One region of the Staphylococcus sp. Marseille-Q1834 genome, then DNA from elsewhere that is predicted to be linked to it. Evidence: riboswitches for the same ligand, from Rfam matches in the RefSeq annotation. Region 1 holds a riboswitch; each other region holds the start of a gene.
The links. A riboswitch is a leader RNA that binds a small molecule or an ion and turns the genes downstream of it on or off. The one in region 1 is predicted to bind thiamine pyrophosphate.
Positions count from the first base shown of each region.

Region 2: it holds a riboswitch for thiamine pyrophosphate, as region 1 does, so the genes downstream of both, LIX58_RS00800 (ECF transporter S component) here and LIX58_RS05030 (ECF transporter S component) in region 1, are expected to answer to the same signal.
Region 3: it holds a riboswitch for thiamine pyrophosphate, as region 1 does, so the genes downstream of both, tenA (thiaminase II) here and LIX58_RS05030 (ECF transporter S component) in region 1, are expected to answer to the same signal.
Region 4: it holds a riboswitch for thiamine pyrophosphate, as region 1 does, so the genes downstream of both, LIX58_RS05965 (3-oxoacyl-ACP reductase) here and LIX58_RS05030 (ECF transporter S component) in region 1, are expected to answer to the same signal.

Region 1 covers NZ_CAKASN010000001.1:994,355-1,002,322, forward strand. The annotation lists gene LIX58_RS05005 (ABC transporter substrate-binding protein) at 1-521, shown strand, start outside; gene LIX58_RS05010 (type 1 glutamine amidotransferase domain-containing protein) at 721-1,407, opposite strand; gene LIX58_RS05015 (SDR family oxidoreductase) at 1,495-2,262, opposite strand; gene LIX58_RS05020 (acyl-CoA reductase) at 2,283-3,716, opposite strand; gene LIX58_RS05025 (long-chain fatty acid--CoA ligase) at 3,727-4,794, opposite strand; TPP riboswitch at 4,865-4,964, opposite strand; TPP riboswitch at 5,064-5,162, shown strand; gene LIX58_RS05030 (ECF transporter S component) at 5,264-5,836, shown strand; gene LIX58_RS05035 (DUF308 domain-containing protein) at 5,936-6,448, shown strand; gene LIX58_RS05040 (3M3SH-releasing C-S lyase) at 6,594-7,790, shown strand; gene LIX58_RS05045 (carboxymuconolactone decarboxylase family protein) at 7,805-7,968, shown strand, end outside.
Region 2 covers NZ_CAKASN010000001.1:129,569-137,536, reverse strand. The annotation lists gene LIX58_RS00810 (energy-coupling factor transporter transmembrane component T family protein) at 1-564, opposite strand, end outside; gene LIX58_RS00805 (ABC transporter ATP-binding protein) at 557-1,960, opposite strand; gene LIX58_RS00800 (ECF transporter S component) at 1,973-2,548, opposite strand; TPP riboswitch at 2,635-2,735, opposite strand; gene graF (glycopeptide resistance-associated protein GraF) at 2,874-3,008, opposite strand; gene auxA (lipoteichoic acid stability factor AuxA) at 3,159-4,454, shown strand; gene LIX58_RS00785 (class I SAM-dependent rRNA methyltransferase) at 4,631-5,803, shown strand; gene LIX58_RS00780 (DUF697 domain-containing protein) at 5,870-6,412, shown strand; gene LIX58_RS00775 (phosphocarrier protein HPr) at 6,740-7,006, shown strand; gene ptsP (phosphoenolpyruvate--protein phosphotransferase) at 7,009-7,968, shown strand, end outside.
Region 3 covers NZ_CAKASN010000001.1:1,708,908-1,716,875, forward strand. The annotation lists gene atpD (F0F1 ATP synthase subunit beta) at 1-87, shown strand, start outside; gene LIX58_RS08480 (F0F1 ATP synthase subunit epsilon) at 109-510, shown strand; gene LIX58_RS08485 (DUF1146 family protein) at 639-869, shown strand; gene murA (UDP-N-acetylglucosamine 1-carboxyvinyltransferase) at 978-2,243, shown strand; gene fabZ (3-hydroxyacyl-ACP dehydratase FabZ) at 2,287-2,724, shown strand; gene LIX58_RS08500 (YwpF-like family protein) at 3,164-3,610, opposite strand; gene LIX58_RS08505 (single-stranded DNA-binding protein) at 3,796-4,194, shown strand; gene LIX58_RS08510 (transglycosylase family protein) at 4,565-5,308, shown strand; TPP riboswitch at 5,401-5,503, shown strand; gene tenA (thiaminase II) at 5,584-6,273, shown strand; gene thiD (bifunctional hydroxymethylpyrimidine kinase/phosphomethylpyrimidine kinase) at 6,266-7,087, shown strand; gene thiM (hydroxyethylthiazole kinase) at 7,080-7,871, shown strand; gene thiE (thiamine phosphate synthase) at 7,872-7,968, shown strand, end outside.
Region 4 covers NZ_CAKASN010000001.1:1,201,485-1,209,452, reverse strand. The annotation lists gene LIX58_RS05980 (5,10-methylene-tetrahydrofolate dehydrogenase) at 1-1,022, opposite strand, end outside; gene LIX58_RS05975 (5,10-methylene-tetrahydrofolate dehydrogenase) at 1,019-2,224, opposite strand; gene LIX58_RS05970 (solute:sodium symporter family transporter) at 2,321-3,913, opposite strand; TPP riboswitch at 4,305-4,406, shown strand; gene LIX58_RS05965 (3-oxoacyl-ACP reductase) at 4,535-5,284, shown strand; gene LIX58_RS05960 (LLM class flavin-dependent oxidoreductase) at 5,378-6,679, shown strand; gene LIX58_RS05955 (DUF4064 domain-containing protein) at 6,877-7,968, opposite strand, start outside.

The DNA.
Region 1 (7,968 bases):
ATTATGAAGAAAGTGTTGAAGTGTTCAAACAAATTGCTGAAATTGCATCAGAAGACGACAAAGGTCGTGAAGTTGTAGAACAACACAATTCTAAAGTTGAAGATTTAAGTAAAGATGTAACAATCGATAAAGATAAAACAACAATCGCAGCAGTACCAACTAAAGAAGGCTTATATGTACATGCATCTGATTCTTATGTAGGTCAATTCTTAAATAAAGTTGGCTTTAATAGTTCTATTTCTGAAAATGATGAAAATCAATTGCCAGATTACATGGGTGCTGACTACTTAAAAGTTGAAACAGATAAACTTTCAAGCTTTAACCCAGAACGTATCTTTATCATGGTAGACAATGACAATCAAACAGATTATGACAATCTTAAAGAATCTGATGCTTGGAAACAAGTAGAAGCGGTTAAAAACAATCGCGTACACGAAGTTAACCGTGAACGTTGGGCTAAATATCGTGGCTTAATCGCTTCAGAATTAATATTAGAAGATATTACAAAAGTTGAAGAATAAAATGTTTGAAACAATATAAATTGTATAATAATAAAAAGGGTAGCGGAGCTTCGCAATAGTGAAGCTTTAGCTACCTTTTTTATTGAAAAGTAATTAGATTATAGAAAATAAATAGCAAAAATGCCTACTTAAAATAAAAGAAACATTCATTTTAAGTAGGCATATATTTATATTTTGACTATGCTGGCAGTCTTAAATATTATTTTTGCGATTCTAAGAATTTTTCAGCTACAGCTTTACCAGATTGTGGGTTTTGACCTGTAATAATACGACCATCTGCTACTGCAAATTCAGTCCAATTGTCACCTTGTTCGTAATTGGCACCACGGTTTTTAAGTTCATCTTCAGTTAAATAAGGCACTTTATCAGCTAAGCCAACTTCTTGTTCTTCACTATTAGAGAAACCTGTGACTGTTTTGCCATCAATAATATTGCGTCCTTCGCTGTCTTTAACGTTTAGTAAGCCGATAGCGCCATGGCAAACAGAAGAAACAATACCATTACTTTCATAAATTTCTTGTGTTAATTTTTGTAAATCTTCATTATCTTTAAAGTCCCAAATCGTACCATGTCCACCAGCATAATAAATAATATCGTAATTTTCAGCTTTAACTGCGTCTGGTGTCACAGTATGACCAAGACGTGTCATGAAATCTTTATCTTGATAATATTTCCAGTCTAAATCTGTCATCATATCTTCTTGTAAACTTTGTGGGTCAATTGCTGTGTAGCCCCCTTCAGGACTAATATAATGTACTTTATATCCATTTTTATATAGTACATCTGCGAAATGTACCACTTCGCCAAACCATAAACCAGTTGGACGATTCATATCTGGATATTTCGAAACACTTGTAACTACAACTAACGCTCTTTTTGTACTCATAAATTAGCCTCCTAATTTTTTATATTTTTCTATCTACCCTATTTAAAAACTTAAAAAACTGGAGTTATGTGTGATTATAAAATTAAATTAAATGGTAAAACCGCCATCAACGTATAAAACTTGTCCAGTCATAAACTGGCTCCATGGTGATGCTAAAAATAGAGTCGGACCTGCAATATCTTCTGGAGTGGCGATTCTTCCTAAGGGAGTTTGAGTTATTATATCTTCTTTTAGCCTTTCTTTCGTATGATGTGTTCCATTAGTTGGATAAACTAAACCAGGGGCTATACAATTGACTCGAATGTTATATCTGCCTAGGTCCATTGCTAGATTTTTAGTAAAACTTTCTAATGCTGATTTAGCAACATTATATTGATGATATGGAATAATAGGGCGCTTAGTTAAATTACTTGTAACATTAATAATCGAGCTATCAACTTCTTCTTTAAGATAAGGCAGACAACATTGAATAGTATTATGAGCGTATTTAATAGCACCTTGAAATTGTGAATCATATTCCTCCCAAGAAACTTCATCTGCCATTAGGCGATTTTCAGCATCAAATTTGAATGGAGCAAATGCGTTATTAACTAAACAAGAAATTTTACCATACTTTTTAATTATGCATTCAACCATATCTTGAACTTCATCTTTGTTACTAATGTCAGTTTTTATAACTTCGACATTAGCTCCAAGATTTTTGCACTCCTGAACTGTCTGGCTTGCAGCACTATTATTTGTTTTGTAATTAATTATGACTGTTGCTTTTTCTTTTGCGAATGCTAACGAAATTGCACGACCAATGCCTCTACTTCCACCAGTAATTAAAATAACTTTATTTTGAAAATGATTCATTAAATTCAATCCTTCATTCACTAAATTTCATATTCTACATAGTTTTCACTGTCACTTAATAAATCTTGTTCAATATCTACATAAGAAACTAAATCTTTTAGATTAAAACCGCCATCGTGATGCCATCCTTCTTCAGGTAGAGTCATTGATTTAAGACTAGTAAAACGACTGACTCCAGTACAAGATAGCTTTTCACACCAATCAAATACTGTTTCTTTAGAACCTGCTATCCCTATAGTTTGTATGTATTTTCTATAAGGAGTTATTAATTGTACTAATTCATTTATGCAATTAAATGGCATGATTCGAATAAAACGATTTAAAGGGGTAGGGTAAAAGAGGTGATTTTCTTGATAAACTACTACCCATGAGGATTTTTGATTTTTGTATAATTTTAAATTGTCCTCAAAAATTGATTGTGTCTCAATTTCTTTAATTCTTTGAGCACGTTCTATACTCTCTTCTAAAGAGAGTGGACGTAAAGGATATTGTTTCTCTAATTGTTGTAGGGCGCTACTCACCATTTGAGCAAAATTTTTAGGACTAATTTGAGCACTCTTTTGTACAAATATCATTTGTGGAGAATAGCATCCTTGTTGATCGTATCGCATTATTTCTAAAGCTAAGTTTTTAGCGTTCTTTTGAACTTTATTAGATTTTAAAGCTTCGGGGCTTACTATAGCTAAACCTACTTTTTCGCCATAACTAAGAAACTTTTTAGTAATAGGAATACGTTTAGAAATTTTATTTAAAATCTCATTATTTCCATATCCCATTATGATATCTGAATGATTGATGGCAATATCTTCTAGTTCAGTATTGCCTCCAGGCCAATAAATAATTGCTATACTATTTCCAATAATTGGGTCGATTTCAGTTAAAAGTTGAACAAACCAGCTAGCAATAAAAGGCTCAGACTTAGGTAACTTACAAATACTTCCAGACTTAACTATTAAGCTGCTGATTAGACTCCATAAAGGAAGGCCTGGAACATTACCGGACCATATGTGAGTGATAATATCTGGCGCAATGGCCTTTGAGAATCCCCCTTTATGATTAGGAACAAATTGCTCTAAAATATTAGGATTATAAAAATCTTCTGATATGAACTGCTGAAGTTCATATTTTCTGAAAGTAGTTAAGTATTTAGTAAATCCTACTTTAAGAATTTCTGAACTATAGCCAGTAATTTGAGGTATTATTTCATCAATACTTTTTCGCCATTTAGACTGTGAATCTAAAAAAATATGAATAGCTGTATCAATTAAATTAATAATTTTAGTAGTTGAATAATTTTGTAAATTTATTCTATTTTCTTTTATTTTAGAACAAACGAATTCTAATTGAGCTTTAGTCAAATCAGGTACTAAAGCAGTATAATTCTGAAATTTGATTTCTTTATAGCTTAATTCGTGACTGTCTATAAAAGGAACATGTCCTACTTTTAGCTTCATATGTATCTCCTTAATTTTTAGAATTTAAAAATTCTTCAACAGCTAATGAGCAACCTTTTGCTAATGCTCCTTCAGTTCTTCCATGTAAAATAAACCCTTCTTGAGTAGGCTCTCCAACATCTTCCATCATTATTGTTGCAACAGAATTATAGTTTGCTAAATCATAATGGATTAAAATACCTTTTTCATTATAAGCAACATCTTCCATGGTCATAGGGTTAACCACACGACTTCGACACCAATGAGGTGCGAATTTAATTGATGGAGAGGTTTCATTTCCTTTGTCATAAAATTGAGTACTTAACTCAGTGACGCCATACATATTAATACACATATCTTTTGGAATATTAAATAGATTTGATACTTTATCGTAAAATTCTTGTTGAGGTAGCTCTTTTGAGCGATTTTTGTAACCTCCAGTATCTAATACTCGGCTACCTACAGGTAATTTAAAAGCTAAATTATGCTCTTCTAGATATTCTATTAAGTGAACAATGCTGTAACTCGCTCCTAGTAAAGCAAACGGAGTTTTATGTGCTTCAGATTGTCTTAAAGCTTTAATGAGTTCAGAATATTGAATTCCATTTTTATCTATATAAGTAGCACTATTTACCGTTCCAAATGTTGACTTTGCAACTTCAAGGTAATGAGCTAATGAAGAATTCGGTAATTCTTGAGGAGTAGGGAATAATATAGACATTTCAATTTTACTACAATCTGAAAGGAACATTTTTTTGAAAAAGGAAGTCATAGCTAAATCATAAACATCTAAATCTTTATGGTAATTCTTACCTTTAATTCCGCTAGTAGTACCACTAGTCATATAGACAAATTGAGCTTCTTTAGGTGGTATAGCACTAAATGTTGCATGTTTGAAAGCATTAATTGGTACAGCTGGAATATCTTTCCAATCGTTAACTGTCTGAGGCGTTTTACCTTGAGATAAGCAAAATTTTTGATAGTCATGGTTTTCATTATATTGAAACTCAAATAGCTTTAAAGCAACTGTAGGGAAATCATTTGAGCTTCCATATTCAATAAATTGATAAATATACTGTTTGATTTGATCAAAGGTCATTTATATCTACTCCTTTATAATATAAAAACAGAGAGACACAATTATAGTGCTCCCTGCTTTAGTGGATATTATCTATCTAAAATCACTTTCCTACGTTGGTTTTAGCCATATCAGGTTCAATGGTTGAAGTTATCAACTTCTCTCAGCAAATAGCACCCATAGTGATATATAATTTTAGTCTTATTAATATTATATTGAAATGTGAATTAAATATCAAAACTAATTTTTGACAAAAAAATAAAAGAAAACTATATTTAAATTAAGGCAGATATAAGTACTAGGGGTGTTTTTAAACTGAGATGGAGCAATCCAAACCCTTCGAACCTGAACTAGTTAGCACTAGCGTAGGGAAGTATATATCAATAATAAAAATATATACTTTTTTATATGCGCAAACTATCTAGTTAGATAAGTTTGTGTTTTTTTATGTACTATTCTCTGCACAATTGTGTAAAGGAGTAAGAAAACGTTGAAAAAGTTAAGTCTGGCAGACATATTAGTTACTGTTTTAATTAGTTTTATTTTTGGATTAATTTATAAAGGTGTAGGATTAACTGTGGCAGCGTTAAAGCCTTTAGGACTACACTTAGATCAAATAGCCTATGGACTTTGGTTTATCGCTGCGGTTGTAGCATTTCTAATAATTCGCAAACCTGGTGTAGCTTTATTAGCAGAATTAGCTGCAGGAGCTGGGGAGACAATTTTATCAGGTGATATCAATATGTCTATATTATTACATAGTTTAGCTCAAGGCTTGGCATGTGAAATTATATTTTTAATTTTTAAATATAAATCTACTAAACTAGCAGTGGCTATGTTAGCTGGTGCAACTGCTGGAATATTTACTATACCAGTTGATTGGTTATTCAATTATTTGGGAGAGTTAGCAACTTGGAATATAATTTTGCTGTACACGATTAGAATTCTAAGTGGAACATTTTTGTCAGGTGCATTTGGATATTATATTGTAAAAGCACTAGAAAAAACAGGGGTGACGAATCTATACCGAAGTTCCACTAAAGATGATATTGATGCATTATAAAATATATCACTTTAATATTTAAGTATTATTTATTGTTACCAAGTTATAACTTGACTATACTTAAGTTATTGTTTTTGTTAGTTGGAAGGAGTTATTATATTGTCACAAAACAACGGCAAATTGAAATGGTCAAGTTTGATTATGGGAACGTTGCTCCTTATAGTAGCAATTATTATATTTAGCTATCCTGTAAAGAACTTTTATACATTAACTTGGTTAATCGGTTTATTTATTTTTATTAACGGTATCATCCAACTGTTATTCAGACGCGCGACGAAAGCGTTAGCTGGAGGCGGTACAGGTTTAATCATTATTATTGGTATTATCGATATCATTTTTGGGTTATTAGTAAAGTTTAACGTAGGCGCAAGTTCTGAATTCTTCGTCTTCATGTTCGCAGCATGGTTTATTGTAAGTTCAACTATTGGTTTATTTACAATCTCTCATCAAAATCGCTTACGATTTTTATCTATTATTGTCAATATACTAGGTCTTATTTTAGGAATTCTCTTACTATTTAATCCAATGATGGGTATGATCTTCGTATCATTAATGATTGCCTTCACATTCGCAGTACTAGGCGTCACTTATGTTATTGATGGCCTAGCTTAGTAGAGTCTAAAAAGCTATTTTCTCAGTATTTGGGGAAATAGCTTTTTTAAATAGGTGGCTATAATGCTCTTTTTTAAAAAAGTGAATTTAAAAATAATAAGTATTAAAATGATAATTAAGAAAATAAATTTCAGGAGGGGATACTTTGAATTACAATTTTGATGAAGTTATAGAGCGTCGCTATACCAATGCTATGAATGTGGAAGGTTACAAAGGTTATTTATTTGGAGATGCTGACGTTTCAGATATAGCAGATAATGATGAATTGATTCGCATGTGGGTTGCAGATATGGACTTTGCCACACCAGAGGTAGTTTTAGATGCTATACGTGATAGATTAGATAAAAAAATTCTAGGCTATACTAATATTTTTGGCTCAGAGTATTATGAAGCTTTCGTTTCGTGGACTGAACGACGTTTTGGTTATACTTTTCCTCAAGAACAACTCGTCTTCTCTCACGGCATTGTGGCTGGCCTCATAGAATTAGTAAATTATATTTGCGACGAGGATGACAAAGCCTTAATCCTTACGCCAAGTTATGGGCCATTCAAAATGGCATGCGACAAAAATAATGTGTTGCCTGTTTATTTACCACTTATTAATAACAATGGATATTATGAAATCGACTATGAAGATGTCTGTAAAAAAGTAGAAACAGAAAATATAAAACTGTGTATCTTTGCTAATCCACATAACCCAACAGGTAGAGTATGGTCAGAAGATGAGTTACAACAATTAGGAAAAATTATGCAAGACAATGATGTGTGGGTCATTTCAGATGAGATTCACTGTGATATTAAACGCGCTGGTCAAACGCACATTCCATTTGCTAGGGCTGTGCCAGATTACGATAAGATTATTACCACAATGTCTCAAAGTAAAGCGTTCAACATCGCAGGTCTTATGTTCTCAAACATTATCATTCCTAATAAAAGATTACTAAAGACATGGAAGTTACGTCACTTTAGTACGGAGAATCCTTTGAGCATCGTTGCAACACAAGCTGCTTATGAAAAGGGCGAAGACTGGTTGGAAGCAATGAATCATTATTTAGATGACAATTTTAAATATTTAGCAGAATTCTTGGAAAATGAACTTCCACATGCAAAATTTAAAATACCAGAAGCAACTTACCTAGCATGGGTAGACTTAAGTTATTACATTGATAAGAAAAAAATCGACGAACCTATAGCTAAATATTTTATTAAGCATGCAGGTGTCATTATTGAAGGTGAAGAACAATTTGTTCATAATGCAGAAGGTCACGTCAGAATAAACATTGCCATTCCACGAGAAATTATGAAAAAAGGTCTACAAAAAATAAAAAACGCATTAGTATAAATAGAGGAGAAATTATGACAATCATTCAACCATCAAATAATGGAAGTACACCATTTCAAAAATTATTAGGTCACCAGCCTGAATTAATGACTTCATGGACACAACTTAGTGATTTATTAGAGAACGATGGCGCTTTAAGTAAAGAATTGAAAGAAGAAATACGAAGAATGTTGGCGCA
Region 2 (7,968 bases), 860 kb from region 1:
ACGTTTAAGTCCTCTATAATTTGAAGCATCTATCATTTGATAACGCATTTTTAGTGAACGTCTCAATTGAATGAATGATGTAAAAATGAGAGGGACCATTCTAATCGCAGCCATAAACGCATAAGCGATTTTAGGTTTAACTTTTAAATGTTGCATTAAACTATAAAAAATCATGACAATTTGCGAAGTTAAAGCGATTAAGACACCAAACATAGAAACAGTTATTGTACGTAGAGATAAATGAAGTCCTCTAACGATACTTTCTGTACTAACTTGAATAATTCCCCATTTAAATATCATGTGGGTACCATCGCCATATAAAATCATAAATAAAGAAGACAATAATGCAAATAATGAAGATACAACTATAAATGAACCGGTAATTTTAAAAGCAGTGCCATTAAAAGCAAGTAAAAAAATGAACATTAATAATGTTATATAAATCATATAATCAAAATTATGAACAAAGATAACAAAGAAGAATAAAGATACTCCAAGTAATAATTTAGTGATGATATTGACATCATCAACGAATGTGTAATGTTTTTTCCATCGTTCAAACATGAAGTTCACCTGCCATCTCTTTAAGTTGTCCATTTTCAACGTTTAATCGACGAGTTGGGTAACGGCGAATAATTTCCGGATCATGGGTAACCATAATAATTGTTTGTCCATTAGAAACGCGTTCTTGAAATAACTCTATTAATTGAAATGTATTATGACTATCTAAACCAAATGTAGGTTCATCAAGTAAAACGACATCAGCTTTTGAACTTAGAGCGGTTGCTACACTTAAACGTCGTTTTTGGCCCATTGATAATTCAAACGGATGTTGCTCTTTTACATTCTCTAAATGTAAGAGTTTTAATAATTGTTGAGTTTCATTATCTGCTGCTTTTCGATCTAAATGATTGTAATGAATATTAATTTCATCATAGACAGAATTCGTAATAAATTGAAGTTCTGGATTTTGATAAACTAGATACATGTGTTTAGCAGCATCCTTAATTTTTTTCAATTGTTTATCTTGATAGAACATTTGTCCTCTATATTTAATTAATTGAAGAATAGATTCTAATAGAGAAGTCTTTCCAGCTCCATTTTTACCAGTAATAGTAATCCATTCTCCCGGATGAACACTAAAATCATCTACAGCAAACAATTTATTTTTTCCACGAATAATTTCACCATTTTTAAAATCTAATAATACTTCATTTTTATTAGGCGATAGTGATTTTGACTTTGGTGCGTGTGCCCAGGCATGAGGATGCCAAACTCCATATTCTGTAAGTAATGCTTCGCAATTTTGAAGTATGTAATCAGGTGTATCATCTGCGATAATTTCACCTTCGTAATTCATTAAAATAACACGGTCAACATATTCCCAAATATGTTCCACTTTATGTTCCACAATAAGTACAGTTTGATCTGTCCACAAATGGATTAGTTTTTTCCATAAATCTGCTGTAGCATCTACATCTAACATAGCAGTAGGCTCATCTAAGAAAAGTGTGTTCGCTTCTTGAAGAATTGTTTCTACTATTGCCAATTTCTGTTTCATACCGCCACTTAAGTGATTAACAAAGGTATCATCTGTAACATTTAAATCTACAGAAGCAAGGGCATTTTCAATTTGTTGATCCATTTCATGACGAGGCACTTGTTTATTTTCAAGTACAAATGCTAATTCTTCATATACTTTAGGCATACAAAATTGTGTGTCTGGGTCTTGAAAGATTACACCAGATTGTGAATCGATTTCTAATTCATCATACTTCATAGGAAGTTCAATAAGATTAGGAACGATTCCACTTAAAACATTAAGCAATGTGCTTTTACCAGATCCAGAAGGACCTAGTAAAAGCACTTTTTGTTTATCTTTAATTTCTATATTTAAGTTATCGAAAATTTTTCGATTACCATTTGGGTATTTTAGGCGTAAATTTTTAACTCTTAACACATGAATTTCCCCTTATAGGTTGTCGTAATCTTTTTGAGAAGCAGGGCGGAATAATTTGGTTACACCAGTTTGATCAAGTGCTTTAACAATTAACCAAGATAATATTCCTGAAAGTACAATTCCGCTAATTGCTCGGAAAACTATAAATAACACTAAGTTCCATGTAGCTACATCTTTTAAATAACCATAGTAATAATCAACTGGGAATGATATTAATGCAGTTGCTAAACCAGCTAAAGCAGCTACCATTAATGAACGTGATTTATATTTGAAAATAGCAAAAACAATTTCACAAGCTAAACCTTGTAAAACTGCGTAAACAATAGTCGGAATATCAAATTTCCCCATTACGATTGTTTCACCAGCTCCAGCAGCAAATTCAGCAATTAAAGCAATTCCTGGTTTAGGAATGATTAAATATGCTACTACAGCAGCCATGAACCATACACCATAAGTTAATTGCTCTAAATGAATCCCTGCTACTTGAGCAAAATTATATGGTAACCACCATAAGTTATAAATAATTGCAAATACAACAGCAATCAGCACCGTTACTAAGATTTCTGATAGCTTTAAACCTTTTGACATACTACTTCCTCCTAAAAAACGCACAACCCTCCGTAGAAAGTTGTGCGTGAATTTAAATAAAATGCATTATGTATGTATTACAATTATTTATATTAGCGACACTTTCCTACGCTAGCTTTTAACTAGATCAGGTTCAAAGGGTTCGAGGATACTCCTCATCTCAGTATACACACCCCTAGTGCGTTGAATATTTAATTTAACTTAAATGTATGACTTTTAAGAAATATTGTCAAGATGCTTTTAAATTTAAATATATTTTAAAGAAAAAATTGAAAAAATAAAAACTACCAGTCAATGAATAATTGACTGGTAGCAAAAAATTAAATTAATCTAAAGTATCTTGAACATCTTGCTTAGTTTGCTCTAGATCGTCAGTTTTTTCTTCTTTTTGTTCTTTTAATTTGTCTTCAGCTTCTTTAGCTTGTTCAGCTGCTGTTTTTTTAGCATCTTCGTTTGTCATCATACAACACTCCTCGTTGAATAATTGTTACATCTATTGTTTACCCAATAAAAAGTAGGTTAAACTTAAATAGGTCTAGAGAAGTATTTTATTTTTTTATTAAAGACAAGATGAAAATCTTCATATATAATAAATTTTGAGGTGAACAGTATGTCTTTTCTTAAGAAACACACCGAGATTATCTATAGTTATTTAATCGGTATCGTTTCACTCTTCACGGGTCTCATTATCCTAATCAATTTACCTTTAATTAAACAACTAAAAGATAAAAATAAAGCTGAATTAAGGATACATAATTTATGGGATTTTCTTAATGCATTCTTTAGTGAAATAATTAGAGTGATGAGTAGATTCATAGGCAACTTTCCTATTATTAGTGCAGTCATCATTATTTTGTTTGGTATTCTTTTAATGTTAATTGGTTATACATTATATAGAACTACGAAATATGATTACGACATCTCAATTTTCTTTTTAGTTATTGGAATTCTATATTTCCTTATTACAATTACATTAATGACGCAAGTATATGGTTTTTGGGCAGTGATTTTCGTCATTCCATTTGTTATCCATACAGGCTATATCGTCTATAAAGATGAACTTTATAGCGAAAATAGAAAAAGTCACTATCTATGGATTATTGTTTCATATGGTATTGCTTATTTAATTACTCAAATTTCTTTATACGGCAAAATTGACGCAAATGAAATTGCACCAATTGATATTTTAAGTGTAGATACTTTCTTCTTAGTGATGTGGCTATTAGCTCAAGCATCTATTTGGAACTTCTTATTCTTAAGAAGATCACTTCCATTAACTAAGGAAGAATTAGGGGAAGAAGAACCAGAATTATCAAGAACTACTAAAGGAAATGTATCGACTCAATCTAAAGTTCATTTCAAACAACTTCAAGATAAAACATCAGAATATGCACATAAGACGAGAAGAAGTGTAGACTTAGAAAAAATTAGATCTAAACGCGATAAATTCAAAAGTAAATTTAAAAATGTGTTTGATATTCAAGAAGACGATATTCCTAATTGGATGCGTCGACCTAAATGGATTAAACCAGCGTATGTAGAAATCTTCTGTGGTTTTGTTTTATTCTTATTTACATTTATAGAATTTAACAATCGAAATTCATTATTTGTGTCTGGTGAATGGCAATTATCGCAAACACAATATGTTGTTGAATGGGTAACATTATTATTACTAATGTTTATTATCATTATTTATATAGCTACTACATTCACACATTACTTGAGAGGTAAATTCTACTATTTACAACTCTTTATGATTAGTATTTTATTCTTTAAATTACTAACAGAATTCATTAACATTATGCTTCACGGTCTGCTTTTATCAATATTTATCACACCGACATTAATCATTATGTTAATACCAGTCATTATTGCCTTTACGCTACAGTTAAGAGATCGTCCTTAATATCATCACGTATATGATTAACTCCCTTCAAAGTTTTAAAAATGAAGAACTTTGAGGGGAGTTATTTTATTTAGTTTTGTTTAGTATAAAGTGAAATTTAATTTTGTTAAAATAGACAAGAACGTATAATGGAAAGATTTTCTAATAAAAATATGATTTAAATAGGAGCGTTAGAAATGAAAATAGCAACTTTAAATAAAGGAAAAGAAACAAAATATTTAAATCAATATCCGTTAGTCGATGAAGAAGATATTTATCAACACGACCATTTAAAAGAAGGCGACTTATTTTATCTAATGACTGAAAGTGATCAATACATTGCAACTGCATATGTTGGACGTCAACATAAAGGTTTAGGGTGGGTATTGAGTTATGACCAAAACGAAGTCATTAATACTCAGTTTTTCGAAAGTTTGTTTAAACAAGCGTTAGAAGAAAGAGAATATTATTATCATATTGAAGGCACAAGTGCTTTCAGACTGTTTAATGCTGAAGGTGATGGCGTAGGTGGTCTTACAATTGATAACTATAATGGCCATTTACTTATTCAATGGTATTCAAGAGGGATTTACAAGTTCCGTTACAACGTGGTAGAAGCCATCCAAAATGTATTTGAGTTTAAGTCAATTTATGAAAAGATGCGTTTTAAAGATACAGAGTATACTGGAGGCCATGTGTTAGGGGAAACGCCAGAATTCCCAATTGTAATAGAAGAAAACTTTACATTTTATAATGTAGATTTAAATGATGGTTTAATGACAGGTATCTTTTTAGACCAAAAAGAAGTACGTAAAAAATTACGCGATCATTTTTCAGAAGGAAGAACAATACTTAACTTATTTAGTTATACAGGGGCATTCTCAGTTATAGCAGCTCAAAATGCGGAAATGACGACAAGTGTCGATTTAGCAAATCGTTCACGTGCTCTAACTGAAGAAAACTTTGGACTCAATGGTATTGACCCTAAAAGTCAGTATATCTACGTAATGGATACTTTTGATTTTTATAATTATGCCGCTCGTCATGCCAAACAATATGACACAATTGTAATTGATCCACCAAGTTTTGCACGTAATAAGAAGAAAACTTTTTCAGTGCAAAAAAATTACGATGACTTGATTAATGGTGCATTAGATATTTTAGCGCCAAATGGCTCAATGTTATTATGTACGAACTCAAGTGTCTTTCCGTTAAAATCTTTTAAAAACGTGATTAAAAAGACATTAGAATCAGCAGGCGTAGAATATGAAATAGAAGAAGTAATGGGCTTGCCAAAAGACTTCAAAACACATCCACATTATAAACCATCTAAATACTTGAAAGCAGTATTCTTAAATATTAAGCATTAACATAAATAAAAGTGGGTATAATGGTTTAATGAATGAAAAAGAATCAACATGAAAGGGTGTCAAAGTATGGGAATTATAAATAGATTTACAAATAACATGACAAATAAAGTGGGTAACAAAGTATTGAATATGGAAGAAATTAAGGAAAAAAGTGCTTTACCTACTACTAAAGAAGAGATTGAAGAGCGTAGAGTGAGAGCAGAAGCGCTTGTTAAAAAGAAATCTCTTCTATCTTCTGGGATGAGCGTTGTTCCTATTCCAGGACTAGACTTTGGTGTGGATATTAAATTAATGAGAGACATCATTGAAGATGTTAATAAAATTTATGGTCTTGACCACAAACAAGTGAATAGTTTAGGCGATGACGTTAAAGAACGTGTATTATCTGCTGCGGCGATTCAAGGTAGCTCATTTGTAGGGAAAAAAGTATCAAGTGCTGTATTAAAGGTAGTAATAAGAGATATGGCGAAACGTACTGCTGCCAAACAAACAAAGTGGTTCCCAGTCGTTGGACAAGCAGTGTCAGCTTCTATTAGCTATTACTTTATGAACAAATTGGGACGAGACCACATAGAAAAATGTGAAAAAGTTCTATATGATATTATTTAAAATGGAAATGTTGTAGTATAATTAATATAAAGTGTTAATAAGATAACAATTATAATATTGATTGAATTTATTAACAAAATAATAGCAAGCAACAGATTGGCGATATTTAAGTAGAAATATTAATTTTAAATAGGAAAGTATTAATATTGATATTGAAGTTTATTGACAGTCTGAATTGCTTGTCTAGTCATATCATTTACCATTATAATAGGGTTTCAATCGTATAAGAATTGAATTCGCTATTATATTTTGGTAGTGTTATGTTATAAAATTATGTTAGACTATGATAAATTTGAATATTCTAACTTTGCGAAGGAGAAATAGATTATGGAACAAAAATCTTATGTAATTATCGATGAAACTGGTATTCATGCACGTCCTGCAACTATGTTAGTTCAAACTGCATCAAAATTTGATTCAGATATTCAATTAGAATACAACGGTAAAAAAGTTAACTTAAAATCTATCATGGGTGTTATGAGTTTAGGTGTAGGTAAAGATGCTGAAATCACTATCTATGCTGACGGAAGCGACGAACAAGACGCAATTCAAGCTATCAGTGATGTCTTATCTAAAGAAGGTTTAACTGAATAATTATGTCAAACTTAATTAAAGGTATTGCAGCGTCTGATGGCGTTGCAATTGCTAAAGCATACTTATTAGTAGAGCCAGATTTATCATTTACGAATGAAAAAGTCACTGATACTGATGCTGAAATTAAAAAGTTTAGAAATGCGTTAGAAGCTTCTAAAATTGAGTTAACTAAAATCAGAAATAACGCTGAGAAACAATTAGGTCCTGATAAAGCTGCTATCTTTGATGCACATTTATTAGTACTTGATGATCCTGAGTTAATTCAACCAATCGAAGATAAAATTGCGAATGAAAAAGCAAGTGCTCCAGAAGCATTACACGAAGTCACTACGCAATTTATTACAATCTTTGAATCAATGGATAATGAATACATGAGAGAGCGTGCTGCAGATATTAGAGACGTTTCTAAACGTGTGTTAGCACATCTTTTAGGTGTTGATTTACCTAACCCAAGTATGATTGATGAAAGTGTAGTTATCGTCGGAAATGATTTAACACCTTCTGATACTGCACAATTGAATAAAGAATTTGTTCAAGGCTTTGTTACTAATATTGGTGGACGTACTAGTCACTCAGCAATTATGAGTCGTTCATTAGAAATTGCTGCTGTAGTTGGTACTAAATCAATTACTAATGAAGTGAAACAAGGCGACATGATTATTGTTGACGGTACAACTGGTGACGTAATCATTGATCCTACTGAAGACGAATTAATTGCTTATCAAAATAAACGTGAACGTTTCTTTGAAGATAAGAAAGAATTACAAAAATTACGCGACGCAGAAACTGTTACAGTTGACGGCGAACATGCTGAATTAGCTGCGAATATCGGTACGCCTGATGATTTATATGGCGTAATGGAAAATGGCGCTGAAGGTATTGGTTTATATAGAACTGAATTCCTTTACATGGGTAGAGATCAAATGCCAACTGAAGATGAGCAATTTGAAGCCTATAAAAAA
Region 3 (7,968 bases), 710 kb from region 1:
GATCACATTCCTGAAGATGCTTTCCGTTTAGTAGGAAGCATGGAAGATGTAATTGCTAAAGCTAAAGATATGGGTGTTGAAGTCTAAACTAATTAGGGGGAATAGATAATGAGTACTTTAAATCTTGATATTGTCACTCCTAATGGTTCAGTCTACGAAAAAGATGACGTTGAACTGGTTGTTTTTCAAACGACAGCTGGGGAAATGGGTGTCATGAGTGGACATATTCCGACAGTTGCCGCATTAAAAACAGGCCATGTTAAAGTAAATTATAAAAATGGTTCTGAGTATATAGCTGTTAGTGGTGGCTTTGTTGAAATTAGACAACAAAAAGTATCTGTAATTGTACAAACAGCTGAAGCTGCTAGTGAAATTGACGTTGAAAGAGCTAAATTAGCTCGTCAAAGAGCGCAATCACATTTAGAAGATGAGGATAATAGTGATATTAACCGAGCTAAACGTGCATTAGCAAGAGCAGAAAACCGCTTACGCGTAGCTGAATTAAAATAAAATGATAAAGGTTTGGAAACTGACTTGGTTTCCAAACCTTTTTTTATGTTTATAATGATTATCTTGAGTATCATTCTATACATATTTAATGTACAATATAATACAGTAATCTTTAAGGAGAGTTAGTTATGGACTATATAGGTCAATTTGCAGTTATACATTTAATATTACATGTCATTTGTATTTGTATTGCTTATTGGGCATTAAACTCTCTTAGATTAGATAACCTATTTAAAAAAGGTTATGCTACTCAAGTTCAAGTTTGCCTGATATTTATGGCAATTTTATTAGGAACTGCAGTAAGCAACTTTTTAATTGATTTATTACAGTATTCAACACAAGTAAAATATTTGTTTTAATAAATCAATATCTGTTAATTAATTTGAAAAGTAGATATAATTAATAAATAAAACAATTTGAAATAGGGAAATGATGAAAATAGTTGGAGTTTAAAGTGGAGGATTAAAATGGATAAAATAGTTATAAATGGAGGCAATCGCCTAACTGGAGAAGTTAAAGTAGAAGGAGCAAAAAATGCAGTATTACCTGTACTTACTGCTTCATTATTAGCTTCTGAAGGACAAAGTAAACTAGTTAACGTTCCAGATCTAAGCGATGTCGTTACAATTAACAATGTCTTATCAACATTAAATGCTAAAGTTGACTACAATAAAGAAGAAGGCGCAGTAACAGTAGATGCGTCATCTACATTGAATGAGGAAGCACCTTATGAATATGTAAGTAAAATGAGAGCTAGTGTCTTAGTTATGGGACCTTTATTAGCTCGTCTAGGTCATGCTATTGTAGCGCTACCTGGTGGTTGTGCAATTGGAGCACGCCCTATTGAACAACATATTAAAGGATTTGAAGCGTTAGGAGCAGAAATCCATCTTGAAAACGGTAATATCTATGCTAGTACTAAAGATGGGTTAAAAGGTGCCGATATTCACTTAGATTTCCCAAGTGTAGGTGCAACTCAAAACATTATTATGGCGGCTTCACTAGCTAAAGGGAAGACTGTTATTGAGAATGTTGCTAAAGAACCTGAGATCGTAGATTTAGCTAATTACATTAATGAAATGGGTGGTAAAGTTACTGGCGCTGGTACAGATACTATTACTATTCACGGTGTTGAAAAACTTAAAGGTGTAGAACACTCAATTATCCCTGATAGAATCGAAGCAGGTACATTAATCATTGCTGCGGCGATTACAAGAGGGGATGTCTTTGTGCGTGATGCAGTTAAAGAACACATGACAAGCTTAATCTACAAATTAGAAGAAATGGGTGTCAATCTTGATTTCCAAGAAGATGGTGTACGCGTAACTGCAGAAGGTGAATTAAAACCAGTAGATGTTAAGACTTTACCTCATCCTGGTTTCCCAACTGACATGCAATCTCAAATGATGGCTTTATTATTAACAGCTGAAGGTCATAAAGTCGTTACTGAAACTGTCTTTGAAAATAGATTCATGCACGTAGCAGAATTTAGAAGAATGAATGCTAATATCACTGTAGAAGGTAGAAGCGCTAAAATTGCTGGTAAGAGTCAATTACAAGGTGCGCAAGTTAAAGCAACTGACTTAAGAGCAGCAGCTGCATTGATTTTAGCAGGCTTAGTAGCTGATGGTACGACTCAAGTGACTGAATTAAAACACTTAGATCGTGGTTATGTTAATTTCCATGAAAAGTTAAAATCACTTGGTGCAGATATTGAACGTATCAATGATTAATTTTTAACATCAAATGATAAATTATTGCTGGAGGTAGTTTCAAATGGAAACAATCTTTGATTACAATCAAATTAAACAAATTATCCCACACAGACAACCGTTCTTATTAATTGACCGAGTGGTTGAATATGAAGAAGGTAAACGTTGTGTAGGTTTAAAACAAGTTTCAGGAAATGAACCATTTTTCCAAGGACATTTTCCAGACTACGCTGTAATGCCTGGTGTATTAATTACTGAAGCATTAGCTCAAACAGGCGCAGTAGCTATGCTTAATAGTGAAGAGAATAAAGGTAAAATTGCCTTATTCGCAGGTATTGATAAATGTCGCTTTAAAAAACAAGTGACACCTGGTGATACTTTATTATTAGAAGTTGAAATCACTAAAATTAAAGGGCCAATCGGAAAAGGTACAGCGAAAGCAACTGTTGATGGTCAACTTGCTTGTAGTTGTGAACTTACTTTCGCAATTCAAGATGCATAGCAATAATCGATAGAGATAAAATGTGTTAAAAGGGAGTGGGACAGAAATTAAATAAATTTCGTCGTCCAACCCCAGCTTGCTTTATTAGTGGAATTTCTTAATGAAATTCTCTGTGCTGGGGCCCCGCTCCCCGGCAAGGATGACTAGATTTGAAAAAGCTTGATTTAAGCGCATTTTCAAACCAGTCAGCTACTGCCAATATATTAGTAAAGGCTGAGACATTTTAATTTGTCTCAGCCTCTTTTAATATATATTCATCTATGAAGGAAACGTAGTTCATAATTAAAGTAATAGTAATAATAGAATAGGTAGAAAAATGACTATAAAAATCGTAGATAAACATCCCATTAGACAACCGCTACCATTTTTAGAACTTCTTTGACTCATTACTACTAACCTTCAATTTAACTATTAAAGTAGGCTCAAAGTTTCTTAATCTTTATTCGTCTCTGTCAAATTTTTCTTCCTTTAATTTAGGTTTAGATTGCATCATACGATTAAATGTAACTTTTAATTCTTCACCAGACAAGCCTTCATCAATTAATTGTTCCAATAAACTTTCGGCATATACTTGGCGTAAAGTATAAATATGGCATTCGAATACAATAGACATGGTAGTATCAAACGTTTTAATACTTTTGATTGTCGCATCAAATAGAGCAGGATCATTCGAAGGTCTAGTAATTACGACACGAATATCTAATAACGTTTGATCATCATAATATTTTTTCATAGTCTCATGATGAGCATTAGAAATAACGACTTCTAATAACCAACCTGTTCCACTATTTTCTTTATTAATAATAACGCCGTCTTCTAATTCAAATTCTGTAATTCCACCATTTTCATTCACAATTTGAAAACGCACCGCTTTAAAAGTCTTCACCTAATCACATCCTAAAAATTTTGAAAATATGCAATAAATTAGAAATTATTTAATTGAACATTCAAGTTTTAACTATTTTCTTTAAATATAACAAATTTTGATTATAAATAGTAAATTTTTATTAAAAATGGCGTTTTGACGTACATATGAAATGTGATTAAGATAGTTTTTGAAGGAGGTGACACATGCTAAATAAGATAGTTATCGTAGGTCGTATGACTAAAGATGCACAAATCTATGAAAAAGAGGAGGTGAAAATTGCTACCTTTAGTGTTGCTACTGAACGTAATTATAAAGACGACAATAATGAAATCGCTTGTGATTATATTTTTTGTAAAGCTTTTGGCAAAACAGCAACGAATATTGAAAAATATACTAGTCAAGGTTCATTGGTAGGTATAACAGGACAAATGCGTTCACGTAAGTATGAAAAAGAGGGACAAACGCATTTTGTAACAGAATTATATGTAGAAACAATTAAATTTATGTCCCCACAATCAAAAAACAACGAAATTCTCTCAAATAGCTCATTTATGGAAGACACTTATCCCCTAGATAATTTAGACATTATTAATATCAATTAAAATTAAATCAACTTTCTAAACTTTAACTCCAATCTTCTCTATTTTATATATAACATCTTTCAATTATACTCAGAATCTCTCTTTATTAATTCAAATTAATGGGGAGAGGTTCTTAATTTTTAAGATAAATATCTGAAAGATTTCAAGAATATTACATACATAACAAGCTAACGTAAACACTTTAAAACTGCCATGAAAGGGTTGAATGAATATTTTGAAGTAATTTAAGGTCTCATTTCTTGTAATTTCCATGTAAAAAAGAGGCTTCTTTTTTTATTTGGCTGTAACCTGCGACGCTTTTTCAGATGTTAGAGTATTACCTGTAATTAATTTGATTAGGAAAAAAATTAAACAGGAGGACTTTTAAACTATGAAAAAGACTATTATTGCTTCAACATTAGCAGTAGGCTTAGGAGTAGCAGCTGGTAATGCAGGTCACGCAGATGCAAGTGAGTCACAAATTAATAAAGCTGAATTAGCACAATTAGCTCAATCAAATGATCAATCATTAAATAATAGCCCTATCCAAGAAGGCGCTTATAACATAACATTTGATTATGATGGTTTCACTTACCATTTTGAATCAAATGGTACGCATTGGGTTTGGAACTATGCTCAAACAGGTCAAACAACTGGTCAATCTACACCAGTAGCTCAAACATCACAAGCAACTCAAACTGAGCAACCACAACAACAAAATGTTAGTGAACAAGCTTCAGCTTCTAACAACCAAACATCAGCTGAAACAGTAGCTTCACAACAACAATCTAATCAACAACAACCAGTTCAAACTCAACAAGCACCACAAACTGAGCAAACTCAACAACCACAACAAGCATCAACAAGCAACAACACAGCTTCAAATGGTTCTTCAGTACACGTAAATGGTCATTTACAACAAATTGCTCAACGTGAATCAGGTGGCGATATTCACGCTATCAACCCAAGCTCAGGCGCAGCTGGTAAATACCAATTCTTACAATCTACATGGGATTCAGTAGCACCTGCTCAATATAAAGGTGTATCACCAGCGCAAGTACCTGAACACGTTCAAGATGCTGCAGCTGTAAAACTTTACAACACTGCTGGCCCATCACAATGGGTAACTGCATAAATTAATATTTACTGAGATGTTTCGATTAATGAAACATCTCAGTTTTTTATTTGAAAAATAATATACTGTTTGATAATGTAAAATTAATAAAATAAAACTACTAGGGGAGCCAAAAACTATGGCTGAGATGATTTTTTCAGACCCTTATAACCTGATTTGGTTAGTACCAACGTAGGAAAGTAGTTATGTAATTTTACATACCTTCTATTGAAGATGACTACATTTCTGCGTTGATACGTTGAAATGTAGTTTTTTAATTTAAGGGAGGAATTATAATGAGCTTTTCAACTGAGTTAAAAGAAGCAGCACAACCTATTATTGAACAAATTTACAAAGATGGTTTCATTCAAGATTTATTAAAAGGTCAATTACCTAAACAAGCTGTGCGTCAATATTTACGCGCGGATGCTTCATATCTAAAAGAATTTACTAATTTGTATGCACTATTAATTCCTAAAGCGCCTTCTATGACAGATGTTAAATTTTTAGTAGAGCAAATCGAATTTATGTTAGACGGTGAAGTAGAAGCACATGAAATTTTAGCAGATTATATAAACGAACCGTACGAAGAAATTGTTCGTGAGAAAGTATGGCCTCCGAGTGGAGATCATTACATCAAACATATGTATTATCATGCTTATGCTCATGAAAATGCAGCCTATACAATTGCCGCTATGGCACCTTGCCCATATGTCTATGAAGTCATAGCAAAAATGGCATTAGAAGACCAAAATTTAAATAGAGATGTCATTACGGCTAGATGGTTTGATTTTTATAGTACTGAAATGCGTCCTTTAATCGAAGTCTTTGATCGTATGTTAGATGAATTAACTGAAAATTGTAGCGATCAAGAGAAACAAGAAATTAAAGAAAGTTTCTTACAAAGTACGATTCATGAACGTAATTTCTTTAATATGGCTTACATAGATGAGCAATGGAACTTTGGAGGAGAAGAACATGAATAAACCAAAAATTGCATTAACAATAGCAGGCACTGATCCATCAGGCGGTGCTGGAGTAATGGCAGATTTAAAATCATTTCACGCTTGTGGTGTCTATGGCATGGCTGCTATCACGAGTATTGTGGCTCAAAACACTAAAGGTGTTCAACACATTCATAATTTAGAAACAAGTTGGGTCAAGGAACAACTTGATAGTGTATTTGATGATGAATTACCACATGCAATTAAAACAGGTATGATTGCTACGCATGAGACAATGGAACTTGTACAAGAATATTTAAAACAACATTCTGATATTCCATACGTGATAGACCCTGTTATGTTAGCTAAAAGTGGTGATTCATTAATGGATGATGCTACTAAAAAACATTTACAAAGCACGTTATTGCCATTAGCTGACGTTGTAACACCTAATATTCCTGAAGCAGAAGAAATTACTGGTCTAAAAATTGATACTGAAGAAAGTATTCGTAAAGCAGGGCACATCTTTATTAATGAAATTGGTAGTAAGGGTGTAGTGATTAAAGGTGGACATTCAGCTGATTTAAATAACGCTAAAGACTTCTTATTTACTAAAGACGACGTTTATACATTTGAAAATAAACGCTTTGATACACCACATACGCACGGTACTGGTTGTACATTTTCAGCAGTAATAACTGCAGAACTTGCTAAAGGTAAATCAATTTATGAAGCGGTTAAAAAGGCTAAGGAATTTATTTCACTAAGTATTGAATATACACCTGAAATTGGTCAAGGTCGTGGTCCAGTGAACCACTTTGCTTATATGAAGAAAGTAGGATTAGATGATGAATAATTTAGAGAAATTAAGAAATGAAAATCCATTAGTTGTTTGTTATACCAACGATGTCGTAAAAAACTTTACTGCTAATGGTCTATTGAGTATTGGCGCAAGCCCAGCAATGAGTGAAGCACCTGAAGAGGCTGAAGAGTTTTATAAAGTGGCAGGTGCATTATTAATAAATATTGGTACATTAACTAAAGCTAATGAAGAAGATATTCTAGAAATTGGGAAAATCGCTAACCAACAAGGTACGCCAATTGTATTTGATCCAGTAGCAGTTGGAGCTTCAACTTATCGTAAACAATTTTGTCAAAAATTCTTATCTGAAGTTGAAGTGGCAGTAATTAAAGGAAACGCTTCAGAAATTTTAACGTTAGTTGATGCGAATACAACAATGAAAGGTACAGATGGAGACGCAAATCTAGATTCTATTACTATCGCTAAGAAAGCATATGAGAAGCTAAACACAGCGATTGTATTAACCGGCAAAGAAGATATCATTGTCCAAGATAATAAAGTTGTACAGTTATCAAATGGGTCACCGCTTTTAGCGAAGATAACTGGAGCAGGATGCTTATTGGGTGGTTTAGTAGCAAGTTTCTTATTCCGAGAAACACATCCTTCACTACAAGTTCTTGAAGAAGCAGTAAGTTTCTATAATATTGCTGCAGAAATTGCTGAAAAGGATGAACAAGTTAAAGGGCCAGGCACATTTTTACCTCATTTATTAGATGAAATGTATCAATTAGAGTATTCAACTTATGAACAACACGTTAAACGTTTAGAGGTGAAATAAATGTTTAAAGCTAGTGATTTAAATGTTTACTTTATATGTGGAACACAAGATGTGCCAGAAGATAATGATATTCAAACGATTTTAAAAGAGGCACTTG
Region 4 (7,968 bases), 210 kb from region 1:
CCTGCAACAGTAGAAATTGAAGCAGCGAACCACGGAATACTAAGATATAAATCTATACCTGCAGGTCCTTTCAATCCTATTTGCTGGCCTAAGAAATTAGCCGGTAATAGCACGAGTTCTGCAATTAAGAATAATAAATACAAGATAATATAATAAATAATAATAGCAATCAATAACGTCATAACAGTTGTTAAATTGTATAACCACGTAATACGTTTATTCTTACCTTTCTTTACAGGTTCCCATAAATCATGGGATAACATAATCCATATCAACATACCTAACACCGCAATGATTGATATGCCAAAGAGGCGCCACATTGAGAATTCCATACTCATTTGCCACATAGTTGTAAATATCAAACCAAAGGCGCCCGTAGTAAAAGCAATCGCAACGATATTGCTTAAACTTGCCATCATGTTTAATGGATTGTTCGCAAAAGTCATACCACTGACTAAACGCAACATACCTGTGGTACGTGAGTTAGATAAATAACGTAAATGCTTCGTTTCTGTTTCATCTAAATAAACTTCTGTCTTTTTAATATTTGAAAAAGGAAACTGCTTACCCAACATGTGCTGAATACTATTATCATCATCGTATGATTTGTTTTGTTCTTCTGAACGATGTACTTCATTAATAATAGAGACAATAGCATTTTTAAAACGATTCTTAACTGGTCGCCAGCCAAATGCTGGATATGAAAAAATGGCTGCCCCGTTCTTTTTGTTAATATCTAAAGCGAGTACATGTTGCTGATAAAACATAGGTAAATCGGTAAGCCCTACTACATAATCCCATTGTCTCTCATCATGATAATCATGAATTTTCTTGAAGATTTCTTCTACAGATTCTGCGAAACCAGTCAGAGGATCAACCACGAGATCGATTTTCCAATTGTGTTGGTTGTTAGGTTGTTGCGACAAGATGTTTGGTAAATCATCTATTAAACTTTTGCCTAACGTTTCAGTAACGCCCGGAGCAACTACTAAACCAATCACTTTTTCATCTTTGTTACTCATGAATTATCCTCCTCTCTGTGATCTTGTTTCTTACCTTCGTATTGTTCTTCATCTTTATCTTCATTATTTGAAGCGGATTGTTCTACTTGTTGTTGCGACTCATCTTGAGACGCAGATTGTTGTTTTTCTTCCTCTTCTTGTTGTTCTTGTTCCACTTCTTTATAACGATGGTACTGACGATAAGAATACGTAATACGTCGAATTTTTTCTTCGTCTTCGACTGTAGACCCCATCGCTCCAGCTAATAAACCTAATGATGATACAAACCATAGTAGTCTTAAATAATTTCGAATAGTAAAATCTGGGTTCGCACTTGTCCAATTATTAAATAAGCTTACAGGTACAAATAATGAAATACTAATTGATAATAAGACATATAAAATGACATAGTTCATCAATGTAATTACGATTAATGTAAGCATTGTCGTAGCATTGTAGATATAGCGATAGACACGTTGAGATTTCGATGTTTTACGTTCAAATAGTTGGTGCGCATAAAGTAACCAACCTGCCATACCAATAACAGCAATCATCATTAACACAATAAAACGATAAATAGAATATTGCACACTTAATTCCCATGGCATTGAGAAGATAGATACATAAGTTCCTGTCGCAAATGCTACGGAAATAATCTTTTTAAAGTTAAAGATATTCTTCCACGGTTCATTCGCCCGCGTTAATCCTAGTATAAGTTGAATCCATCCTAATACGATGAAAGGATTGATATAACGTTGTTTTGTACTGTCATCCTCACTAGGCTCTACCGCTTTCGGACGGATAAAAAGTGACACATTCGGATGTGATTTAGGCTTATTGTAGTACAACTGTTCAATTAATGAGGTAATACTTTTAACTAATTTGCGTTCTAAATTGACCCAGCCTAATGAAGGCATCGATAACATGGCAACCTGTTGTTCATTGTCAAAGTCACTAATTACAACTTTGTTACCTGAGATACTTGGTAAGTCGGTAATACACACAACGATATCCCATTCATATTGCTTTTTTAACTCGATAGCTTTGTCTATACTTTCGTGTACATCCTCTGCTGAGCCGATTAATAAATCAACCTTGGTTTCGAAATGCCACTCAGTGTTGCTATCAATATGTTGTTGCAGTAAGGCTTGTATCTTGGGTATCGCACGGTCGACATGTTTGCGTGCCACACCTGGCGAAGGTACGAGTCCAATTGTGTACATTAGGTTGACTCCCTCCTTTTTCAAAAAAATAAACGAAAGGTGTACGTTTAAAGGTAAATTGCATCTTTAAACGTACACGCTATACATGAATGTGCTTTATTTAGCTAGCACTAATGGTGAGAAGATGATATAAATAATCACGACTAAAGCTAAAATGATACTACCGGCAATATAGCGATATTTCCAAGGTGTGATGTCCACTTTAGCGTTATTAGTATTTAAGTCAAATTCGTTAGATGGTTTCAATTTATTGAAAATAAGTACAATGATTAAATCAATAAAGAAGATGACACTAAATGTATAGAGATAATTAATTTGTGGGAATGCCAAACTTACAATGACATATAAAATAATATGTGTAAACAGTGCTATTTTAGCACCTAACTTAGAGGTACGTCTAGAGAAAAATGCTACGAGTACTAATGCAAGCACAGGCATACTATAAACACCATTAAATTGTTGAACAATCGCATATAAACCACTTGGGAATAATGAAATGAATGGTGACAGACCAACACAGATAGCACCAATAACAACTGTCGCTACGTGCCCTACGCGGGCAATGTGTTTATCTGATGCTTTCTTACCAAAGATGGGTTGATAGAAATCGTATGTGAATAATGTCGTTGTACTATTTAATGAACCAACAAATGAACTTAGTATTGCACCAAAGATTACGGCACCAAAGAGACCTAATGACCAATCTGGTAAAATGCTTTGGATAAGTGCTGGGTAGGCATTATCGTTTTTATCAATACCACCATTGAAATAATTATATGCAATGATACCAGGAATCACTGTGAAGATAGGTCCAAATATTTTAAAGATACTTAAGTAAATGGCACCTTTTTGTGATTCTTTTAAGTTTTTAGCGGCTAGTGCTTTTTGAACAATCATTTGATTTGCGCACCAGAAGAATAAGTTATTGAAAAACATACCAAAGAATAATGTTGGCCATGGTACGATATTTGAATTTACTGCTCCGAATGCATTCAGTTTCTCTGGAGTATGTTGAACGATATGATCGAAACCTTTGACGAATCCACCATCGCCCACGTGATGTAAACCAATTAACGTTACGATTAAACCGCCAACGATTAAGCCGATACCGTAAATGGAATCACTGAATGCGCTAATAGATAAACCACCTACAAAGAGGTAAAGTACCCCAATAATACCGATTGTTAGTGAAATAATAATCGTCGCTGTTGTGTCACTTACGCCTAAATAATCTCCCACGTAGAACATTTTATTAAATACTAAAGAACCTGAGTATAAGACAACTGGCATAAATGACACTACATGCGTAAAGATAAATAGGATGGATACAAAGCGTTTCGTAAATGTATCGTATCTCATCTCTAAGAATTCAGAAATGGTAGAAACACCATAGCGTAAATATTTAGGAAGGAAGACCCATGCTAGTAAGACGACCGCTACGGCAGCAGTAATCTCCCACGCCATTACCTCCATGCCTTTACCATAACTTTGACCATTTTGACCCACTAGTTGTTCCGTCGATAGGTTGGTCATGATAATCGTTGAAGCAATGGTGAAACCTGTTAAGGTATTGCCTCCCATAAAATAACCGTCTGCGCTATCGGTTTGTACTTTTTTCGAGCGCCAATACGCATAAATACTAATGCCGATAACTACGCCTAAGAATAATAGGACTGCTAGCCAATTCATACTTCTTTCTCTCTCCTTATAAAAAATTTATAAATTGCAATCATCATTCATTCTTTGCAATAAAAAAACGTTAAATCCTCACTTGCATTCAACGTTTATATTTCCTTTTTTAGATTGAAAAATGAATAAATCTTACTATATGGCGCACATATACATTAAAATAATTTCCAATACTTTTTTTAATCATAAAACTTGTTCGTTTTTAATTTTAATAACTTTTGATAAAGTTTACAAATCAACTTTTAATTAATTTAGATTAATTAACCTATGAAATTTATAATACGACGCTCATTTTTCGGTTGAAAATGAAAAACTGGAGCAAGATGACCTACTATATACAATTGCCTTGACTTCTAAATTTAAAAATTATACATTGTAAATATAGTATTAATATATGCACTAGGGGTGTTTTTTAACTGAGATGAGGCATGTCCTCGAACCCTTTGAACCTGAACTAGTTCATACTAGCGTAGGAAAGTGTGGGATAAATTTTAGATGATAATAGGGATAACACGTGTGTTAATCTCTTGCTTATATATACATATCTATTATTTACGCAACTTTCCTAACGAAGGTTGCGTATTTTTTTACTGTAAAATCAAAGTGATGGAGGCTCGTGCAATGGCAAGAACAGTATTAGTAACAGGCGGCGGCCGTGGTTTAGGCGCAGTCATCGCAAGAACATTAGTGTCACAAGGATTTCAAGTTGTCATTAATTACAATAAGAGTAAAGAAGCTGCTGAACAGTTAGCAACCAAATTAGGCGACAACGCAATCACACTACAAGCAGACGTGACACAACGTGAAGAAGTGGACCGTTTAGTGAAAGAAGCAACAGCTCACTTCGGACAAATCGATGTAGTAGTGAACAATGCATTAGTTAACTTCAAGTTCGATCCCGTTGCTCAAAAAGCATTCAAAGACTTAAGCTGGGAAGATTACCAACAACAAATTGATGGTACGTTAAAAGCAGCATTTAACGTTGCTCAAAGTGTAGTTCCTCAATTTATCGAACGTAACGCTGGTAGCATCATCAGTATTGGTACAAACTTATTCCAAAATCCTGTTGTCCCATATCATGAATATACAACTGCAAAAGCAGGTTTAATTGGTTTCACACGTAATATCGCTGCTGAATTAGGTCAATATGGTATTACAGCTAATATGGTTTCTGGTGGTTTATTAAAGACAACTGACGCCAGTGCAGTAACCACACCAGAAGTATTTGACTTAATCGCTCAAACAACACCTTTACGTAAAGTGACAACACCTCAAGATGTGGCAAATATGGTAGCGTACTTAAGTTCTGAAGCAGCCAACGGTATTACAGGACAAAACATTACAGTTGATGGCGGTTTAACAATGAACTAAACCACTTAGAGTTAAATGCGACGTTTTCATTAAGCGCATTATTCTCTATTTAATCAAAATCCCAACAACAAACTGGAGTGTTAGTGATTCATTATGACGAAAGAGAAACAGCAATTACACATTGGTATTTTAATTTATGGGTGTGGTCACCATCAGGCAGCTTGGCAACAACCTTACTCAAGTGTTGAACGTCTTGGTGATATTACCTATTATCAAGAGCTAGCTCAACTTTCTGAGCAAGGACTATTTGACGTCGTCTTCTTTGCGGATAATCAGGCCTTCAATCCAGGTTTCACCACGATGCCGAGTTTCTGGTTTGACCCCCTCATTAACTTAACAGCTATTTCCCAAGTGACACATCATGTCGGTTTGGTGCCCACTATCTCGAGTACATTTTCAAATCCATTCACGGCAGCGCGTCAGTTATTAAGCTTGGACCATATCACTGGCGGCCGTGTCGGTTGGAATTTAGTAACTTCTATGACAGACGTGGAGGCTCAGAACCATAGTATGGAGGCATTGCCTGAGCATGCTGTTCGCTATGAAAAGGCGGACGAATTCGCCCGCGTCGTTAATGGATTGTTTGAGTCATGGACTACGGAAGACTTTCAACCTCATCGTGAAGCTGGGACGTTGATGGATACGACAACGATACAACCGCTTCACCATAAAGGTAAATATTTCCAAGTACGTGGGCCACTAACAACACCACAAAGCCCACAAGGAAAGCCAGTTGCTATGCAAGCAGGCGCATCTGACCAAGGTATTGCGTTGGCTACGAAATATGCAGATGCCGTTTATTCAGTATCATGGAATTTGAAACAAGCTCAACGCTACCGTGAAAGATTAGATGCTCAAATGAAACAAAACACAGATAACCCAAGATACATTAAAGTCTTTCCTGGATTAGTAACGTATGTAGGGCGTACACGTGAAGAAGCGGAAGCTAAGAAAGCAGAGCTAGATGCTTTACTTCCCGTTGAAACGGCTTTGAAACAGTTAAGTTTCTTTGTTCAACAAGATTGTAGTAATTGGGAACTAGACCAACCCGTTCCCGAATTACCCCCACTTGAGGAATTTAGTGGACCAAAGGGTCGTTACGAAACTATCCTTGAAATCATTAATGATAAACAACCGACTGTTCGTGAATTACTTGGCTATTTAAATGCTGGAGGCGGACATTTAACCTTAGTAGGCACACCTGAAGACATCGTAGACGAAATGGAACATTGGTTCAACGAAGGTGTCGCAGATGGCTTTAATTTAATGCCACCTTCCCTCCCACATAGTTTAGAAGACTTTGTAGATTTAATCGTTCCTGAATTACAACGTCGTGGTTTATATCGCACAACGTATACAGGACATACCCTGATAGATCACTTAGGGCTAAATTAGAAATAAAAAAGACATTCATTATTATCTATATCATTTAATTCAAATTCATTTATATCCAATACCCAATTTATTAATCCATATAATAGAAATTAACGTATAAAGGCGATGATGCTAACTTAGGAGCACCATCGCCTTATTTAATTCATATAAAAAAGCGAACCTGAAAGACAGGCTCGCTCCTTTACTGATAACAACACTTAATATTTGTAAGGGTCATTATCTTTCTTATCTTGTAATTTTTTAGCTTCATCTTTTAAGAAATCATCGTTATGGTGTTCCTTTTCAAGATCTTTATTTAAGCCAATTGAATCATTATTATTATTGTGATTATATCTATCACTACGACGATAGTTGTTATCGTTGTCATGATGATTATCTTCATCATTCGTTAATGTTCTACCAATATTATTATGATCATCGTTACCGTTATCTGCTGACCACTCTACATCATTACGACGATTAAAGTCATCATCAAAATGGTTTAAATCATCACGGTGATTTGATGAACGATACTCATGACGGTCTGTATCATGGTTATAATTACGGTCATCGTCACGACGGTAACCATTATCATCATATAAATGGTCACGATTATGACGCTCATTGTCATTGCTATGACTAGAATTATGACTGCCCTCATGTACATCGTGTTCATCATCGTTTGAATAATGTTCTTTAATATAGTCCTGTTCTTTAGCTTTATCTTCTTCATCTAAAATGAAGGCATTGTTACTAGCATTTACATCTTTACGATCACTATCATGTCTGTCATGGTTGTCTCTATCGTTACGATTATCATTTCTATCATTGTGGTAATCATTGCCATGTTGACCTTGATTTGTCACGTTAGCATAACCACTGTTTTGGTTGTCATGATTGTTGCGACGACTGTCATCATTATTATCATGATGATGATTGTAATCATCTCTATTATGACCTTGATTAGTTACATTCGCATAACCATTATTTCGGTTGTTATTGTCGTTATCGTAACTATTGTTACGATTGTCATAACGGTTGTCACGGTGGTTATCATAGTGATTATTACCATAATAATTGTTGTCATGATCATTATGTTTTTTAGCTTTTCTTACTAATAACATAATACCTGCGATTAACCATAAGATAGCGCTAATCCAGTTTGTTGCTAGCGCTAAAACACCTGCGATAAGAATTAAAATACCTGCAACTTTATGTTTTTTACTAATTAAAAAGCCACCAATAATTGCTAAGATTAAAGGAATAATTGAACCCCAAGTAAGGAAATCAATAAATTTACTTAACGCATT